One region of the Brevibacterium sp. Lmc1 genome, then DNA from elsewhere that is predicted to be linked to it. Evidence: predicted binding sites of a transcription regulator. Region 1 holds the regulator's gene; each other region holds the start of a gene.
The links. The regulator LexA, encoded in region 1, represses DNA repair genes until DNA is damaged. The targets are predictions, from matches to a motif close to TCGAACANNTGTTCGA.

Region 2: the regulator LexA is predicted to act here: its motif matches at 1,143-1,158, upstream of AC239G_RS11295 (HNH endonuclease signature motif containing protein).
Region 3: the regulator LexA is predicted to act here: its motif matches at 1,441-1,456, upstream of AC239G_RS19130 (LexA family protein).

What each region holds. Positions count from the first base shown of each region.
Region 1 is NZ_CM172803.1:2,668,967-2,671,233, forward strand. Features, by position in the region: gene AC239G_RS11940 (LysM peptidoglycan-binding domain-containing protein) at 6-344, opposite strand; gene lexA (transcriptional repressor LexA) at 579-1,334, shown strand; gene AC239G_RS11950 (ATP-dependent DNA helicase) at 1,401-2,267, opposite strand, start outside.
Region 2 is NZ_CM172803.1:2,526,738-2,529,004, reverse strand. Features, by position in the region: gene AC239G_RS11295 (HNH endonuclease signature motif containing protein) at 1-1,035, opposite strand, end outside; gene AC239G_RS11290 (MATE family efflux transporter) at 1,360-2,267, shown strand, end outside.
Region 3 is NZ_JBYFKL010000002.1:63,749-66,015, reverse strand. Features, by position in the region: gene AC239G_RS19140 (hypothetical protein) at 1-855, opposite strand, end outside; gene AC239G_RS19135 (hypothetical protein) at 865-1,242, opposite strand; gene AC239G_RS19130 (LexA family protein) at 1,473-1,898, shown strand; gene AC239G_RS19125 (Y-family DNA polymerase) at 1,888-2,267, shown strand, end outside.

The sequences.
Region 1 (2,267 bases):
CGGCCTCAGCGGACGGGGACGTCGAGGGTCTGTCCGGGGTGAACCGTCGGGGTGTCCAGGTGGTTGATCTCGACGATATCGGCAACGACATCGCGGGTGTCGCGGTCGATGCCGAGATTCGAAGCCACGGTCCACAGCGATTCGCCCTCACCGACGACGACTGCCTCGGCGTCGATGCCGATGCTCTCCGTCTCCGATTCGGCGACGGCAGCGGCCGAGAACGACTGGGTGGCGAGGAGGACCGCCCCGCCGATGACGACGAGAGCGACGAGCAGGGTCCGGAGAAGGCGCACAGCCTGGCGTCCACGAGGGGTCAGGTGCAGCTCGGTGTTCTGTGCAGACATCGCATTACCTCTTTCATTCGTACGATTCCACCAGTAATCGGTAGAACGTCTGTTCTATTCAACATGCCAATCGAACAAATGTCCAGTCCAACTCGAACATCTATGCGACAATGAGAGGGAACCAGCGTTGTTGATTGATCTGTCAGAACCATCTCAGTCGGCACTGACACGAGAATTTCCGAAGCGGAGATCACGGCGTTCAGCGGCAGGGAATAGAACGAAGGGGAACGAGCAATGGTTCAGAACAAACGAGGCAGAGGCAGGCCTCGCAACGAAGATGTTGCCAGCGAGATCGCTGCCGCTCGCACCGATGACGACGTCGTCCAGATCCCTGAGGGATCATCCGGTGAGGGCGACTTCCGCCTCACTCCCCGTCAGCGTCTCGTGCTCGAGACCATCGAACGCGCGGTCGTGACCAACGGCTACCCGCCGAGCATGCGCGAGATCGGCAAGGCCGCCGGGCTGGCCTCCCTCTCGAGCGTCGCCCACCAGCTCTCCCAGCTCGAACGCCTCGGCTATGTCCGCCGCGACCCGAAGCGCCCACGTGCCATCGAAGTGGTCAATCCGTTCGAAGAGGAAGAGGCCGAGCGCGCGAAGTACGAGGAGCTGGCCAACAACACCGTGCAGGTGCCGGTCGTCGGACGCATCGCCGCCGGTGGGCCGATCCTGGCCGAACAGGAAGTCGACGATGTCTTCTCCCTGCCGACCCAGGTCGTCGGCTCCGGTGAGATGTTCCTGCTCAAGGTCGTCGGCGATTCGATGATCGAAGCCGCCATCTGCCACGACGACTGGGTGGTCGTGCGCAAGCAGCACACCGCTGACAACGGTCAGATCGTCGCCGCCCTCCTCGACGGCGAGGCCACGGTGAAGACCCTCAAGCGCAAGGCCGGTCAGCAGTGGCTGATGCCGCAGAACGAGAACTACGAACCCATCGACGGCACCTACGCGCAGATCATGGGCCTCGTCGTCGCCGTCATCCGCCGCCTCTGACCCTCTGTCGTCTCTCCGCTGCCGAAACGCAAAGGCCCGCGACCGATTCGGTCGCGGGCCTTTGCGTCATCCTTCGTCGGTTTCGGCCAGCCTCGCCAGGCTCTTGCGAACGAGACCGGAGTTCGTCGTCGGCCACATCCTCGGCATCGAATTGACGAGGAACCCGGCATACCGGGCCGAGCGCAGCCGCGAGTCGAGCACGGCCACCACTCCCCTGTCCTTGGTCGACCGGATGAGGCGTCCGGCGCCCTGAGCCAGACGCAGGGCGGCATGCGTGGCCGACACCGCCATGAATCCGTTGACTCCCCGCTGGTCGGCATCGCGTGCCCGCGCCTGCATGAGCGGGTCGTCCGGACGTGGGAACGGCAGACGATCGATGATGACCAGACGGTTCGTCCGTCCCGGCACATCGACCCCCTGCCACAGTGACATGGTTCCGAACAGGCAGGTCTGGTCGTCGGCCGTGAACTGAGAGACCAGCGCCGGCAGGCCGTCATCGCCTTGGAGCAGGATCGGGAAATCGAACTTCTTCCGCAGGTGTTCGGCCGCCGCGTTTGCGGCCGCCCGGGAGGAGAACAGGCCCAGTGCCCCGCCGTTCGAGGATTCGACGAGTTCCTCGAGTTCGGTCAGCGCTTCCTCGCTCAGTCCGCTGCGTCCGGGCTTGGGCAGGTGGGAGGCGACATAGAGGATTCCCTGTTTGCCGTAGTCGAAGGGTGATCCGACATCGAGGCTGTCCCATTTCGGGGCGTCGGGTCCGAAGAGTCCCAACGAGGCGGCCACCGCGTCGAAGTTCCCACCGAGGGACAGGGTCGCCGAGGTGGCCACGACCGTGGATTCTTCGAAGATGCCGTTGCGCATGGTGCCGGCCACGCTCAAGGGCGCGACGACGAGATTCGTCGTCTCTTTCTCCCGGAAGGTCGAGCGCGACAGCCA
Region 2 (2,267 bases), 140 kb from region 1:
GCGACGCAGCGAAACACTCTTCAACGTATCCTCACTCGGTTGAAGCACTGCAATGTGCAGGGCGAGCGAGCGCTTGAAAGTTTCGATCGTGATGTCGGCGCGCCTGTGCGCCAGGTAGTCGTCCATCGCAGGCAAGTGCTTGAAGTGCAGGTCGCGGCATGCACGAGTCACACAGTCGACATGTTCGATCGTGAAGTCTCCAGCCAGGCAGCGCTTGAGGAACCGCGGAAGACCATGCGCCAGCGTCATCGACGAGGTCATGTGTTGAAGCGACTTGCTCGTGGTCGTGCCGAGGAGACTTGAGTACACGCCTGCCTCGGTCGGCTCGATGCTGCCGCGCAGCCATGTGAAGAAAGTCAGTTCCGGGTCAAAACCGGGAAAGTCAGGCAGCAGTGCGGGGTCGGACAAGAGCTCTTCGGCCAACTTCCGGACTCGGCGGAGGCGGCGACCGGCGGCGCGGTCCTTCTTCGGACCGGCGCTGACGCCGATTTTCGTTCCAGATTCCGCTTCGACCTGAGCCGCAGCCTGGGTCCATGCCAGATTCTCTCTGTTGGTCCAGGTCCTGCGAGTGGAAAAGAGATCCTCGGAGGGAATGTCGACGGCGCAGATCTTCTGGTCGATGGCTTCGTCGCTGATGCCTTGGCTCGTGACGGGACTGCTGTCGGCTGCTTCGGTCTGAGCCTTTCTCTCGTGGCGAGCGGCAATTGTGCTGCGTGATTCTGGAGAGGAGTAACGGGTCGACGTCTCCGTGAACGACGCGAACTCGTAGACCGCGTCGAGCTGACCGTCCTTGAGTCCGAGAGCGTAGGCGACGTCCTGCGCCACGACATGACTGGTGGCGATCAGGGAATTGACCTGCGCGAGGCTGCTCCGCGTATAGGCATCCAGCAGGTCGACGAGTTCGTAATCCTCGGCGACCTCCACGCGAAGTCCATGAGCGCGGCGGAACTGGGACAGAGTTCGGCCGTCCGCCTCCCCAGGGGGAGCGGCGGGCAGGCCGAATACCCGTCCGTCGCTGTCTCCGATGTTCTTCATCGGCTTCTCACCTCTCCACGCCTCTGTGGAAGTCAGTCGTCAGGGAAGTCGCCTGTCTCAATTATATGATCTGTCGCCATCGATGAATGTCACAATCCGATTACAAATAGAACAACCAATCTATTAGGATTGTGAAAAACTAATTCGCTCTCAAAGTAATCAAGACTGATCTGTTTGTCCCCTGACTCTACAGTTCGGCACTGACATGACATTTCGATCGGGCTTGAACCCACAACTGCTGTGCAGTGATCCATCGCGACAGACTCACCGCACCGCCGGTTCGCGACAGGCTCACCGCACCACCGGTTCGCTAGAATCGGGGACGTGGCAGCGATCGACAAAGACATTCTCCGTTTGGCCCTTCCCGCACTCGGAGCCCTGATCGCCGAACCCATTTTCCTGCTTACGGACACGGCCATGGTCGGCCACCTCGGTGCCGGTGCCCTGGGTTCGCTGGCGATCGCCTCGACGATCCTGCAGACGGTGCTCGGCCTGATGATCTTCCTTGCCTATGCCACGACGCCGCGGGTGGCGAAACGGATGGGATCGGGGGACCGGCCGGGCGCGATCACGGCCGGATTCGACGGAATCTGGCTGGCACTGGGAACCTCCGTCCTGCTCATCATCATCGGGCTGCCCCTGCTGAATACAGCGATCGAGGCCTTCGACCCGGATCCGATCATCACCGCGGGCGCACACTCCTACCTTGCGATCTCATGGTGGGGGCTGCCATTCATGCTCATGGTCATCGCGGCCACCGGACTGCTGCGCGGACTTCAGGACACGAAGACCCCGCTGCTCGTCGCGGCCGCCGGCTGCATCGCCAATATCGGCCTCAACGCCATCTTCATCTACGGCCTCGACATGGGAGTCGCGGGATCGGCGATGGGCACGGTCATCGCGCAGGCCGGAATGTGCACGGTCTACCTCACCATCTCCATCCGCGCGGCCCGTCGCCTCCACGCCAGCATCCGCCCTGACTGGACAGGCGTGTTCACCTCGGCGAAGACCTCCGGATGGCTGTTGGTGCGCAACGCCTCGCTGCGTGCTGCCCTCATCCTCCTCGTCTTCCTGGCCACGGCGATGGGCACGACGGACCTCGCCGCGATCCAGGTCGCTCAGAGTATCTTCTTCGCTCTCGCCCTCGCCCTCGATTCCTTGGCCATCGCGGGCCAGGCGATGATCGGCCTCGAGCTGGGGGCGAAGAACACCGAGGCGGTCGCCGCGATCAA
Region 3 (2,267 bases), on a different replicon from region 1:
GACAGCGGAGACGACGATGCCGAAATGCCGGGGTCCGACGCGGACTCCGCGAAGAGCTGTTGTGAGGTTGATGGTGTAGTCGCTGGTGGTTTCGAGCCCGGAGAGCAGTGCAGGGATGATTTCCTTGGCCTTGGCTGTGGCGGCATGCATCTCTGGGGAGAGATCATCCCGGACCTTTTTCGCGGCCTTCGTCGTTCCGAACAGGTAGTCGTTGACGGCCATGGCGGTGGTGTAGCCGCCATGTGAGCCGGGTTTCCACCCGTAGGCGCGAGAGGCTGCCCACGCGACCGCGACGATGGTCTCAGGGGCGTATTCCAGGGGTGAGTGGGGAAAGCTGCCGAGGAAGTCTGTGACGTCGTCGATCACGGAATCGAGGTCGATGAAGACGGGGCGTTCCTGGTGGCCGGTGAAATCGCGCAAGCAGGTCTTGCCGACCTGTTTGACCTCCCCGGTCTCGACGTTGCGAACAAGGAAGGTGTAGATCCGGTTGGTGCGGATCGCTTTGCAGTGGTCACAGTAGCCGGCGGTGAGAGTGCTGCGATCCACGGCCGCGGCGTCGACTCCGGGAGCCGTCCGGAGGATGAAGTCTTCGCCGTCAGTAGTATCGATCGTGTCGATGGCGGCGAGGAACTCCCACCCGCCATAACGCGGGGCTTCTCCGGAGATCAGTGTGTCGATGACGATGTAGGTCCGGGTCTCTCCTCCAGGGCCGGTCTCGGAGACTGTGCGCTCGGTTGCCGTGACCTCGATGCGGCCGGTGAAGCCGCGGCGGACGGCCCGGGCATTGATCTTCTCTGCCCGGGCGATCGTTGCGGCGAAGCTGGTGGGGTCGAGGACCCAGGTGGTCTCAGGCATCAGTGCTCCTCACGAGCAGTCGAGTTCGGGCCGATCCTTATAGAGGATCTGAACGGCGCCAGCGAACGGGATTCCGAAATCAGCCAGCGGACCGAACGCAGCGTCTTCATCGTCGGAGCCTGCGATGTAGGTGACATATCCGCCGTAGTAGTAGTTCCCGTCGTCGTCATACATGCGGAAGCGCACCCGGTGTGAACCGGACTTCTGGACGATTTCGAGAAGGTGATCGTCGGCGTTTGAAGGACCGAGGCGGCCCTTGCTCCGGCCGTCTTCGATGCGGTCTTCAGTGATCACCCAGGCGTATTTTGCGGCGGTAGCGTCGATGCTTCCGTCGATCGTGGGGATCCAGGTCTGCTTGACCATTCCGAGTGGGGTGGTGGGTGTCATCACTGCTCCTTAATCTATGTGACATAGACAAATATAACCAATGATATATCGCTGCGCAAGCGGGAGGGACATACCACTCCGCGCGGCGAGGCGGAGGCCTCTTGGTTGATATGGGCCACCAGCCTGCGCGGGTCTGACATGACTCTTGCGAATCCTCCGCCCCTCTCGTGGTGGTCACAGGGGAATGCTCTACAGTATTAGAACTGAAGTTCTATTGATGGTGGTGTGTGATGACCTTGACCGTGCTTCCCCTCAGAGCGCGCACTCCCCTGCAGATCGTCTATCCTCTCGAAGCGATTCGAGCAGGATTCCCCTCTCCGGCGCAGGACTACGCGGACTCTTCGATCGACCTCAACGAGGTGCTCATCGCCGACAAGACGTCGACTTTCATCGTGAGAGTGGCTGGTGATTCGATGGAGGGTGCAGGCATTTTCGACGGTGACGAGATCCTCGTCGACCGGTCACTGGAACCGAGGTCCGGTGATGTCGTCGTGGCCGTCGTGGATGGGGAGCTCACACTCAAACGGTTGATCATCGATGCCCGCGGTGCCCACCTCGAGGCAGAGAACGCTGCCTATCCCCCGATCTATGTGTCCGAGCTCTCGGAGCTCTCGGTGTGGGGCGTGGTTACCTACGGGATCCGCCATGTCCGATGATCGAACGCAGCAGATTGCCCTCGTCGACTGCAACAGCTTCTACGCTTCGGCGGAGCGAGTCTTCGACCCCACGCTCGAGGGCAGGCCTGTCGTGGTGCTGTCGAACAACGACGGATGCGCAGTCGCGATGTCGGCTGAGGCGAAACGCCTCGGGATCCCGATGGGCGAGCCGTGGTTCAAGCTCGAGCCTGATGCGGCCCGACTCGGTCTCGTGGCGAGATCATCGAACTACGAGCTCTACGGAGATCTCTCCTCACGAGTGATGGAGTTGCTTGGCCGGTTCTCGGCTTGGCAGGAGGTCTATTCCATCGACGAAGCATTCCTTGGTCTCACCGGCACCCTCGGCGAGCTGGGAGACACCGGTCGATC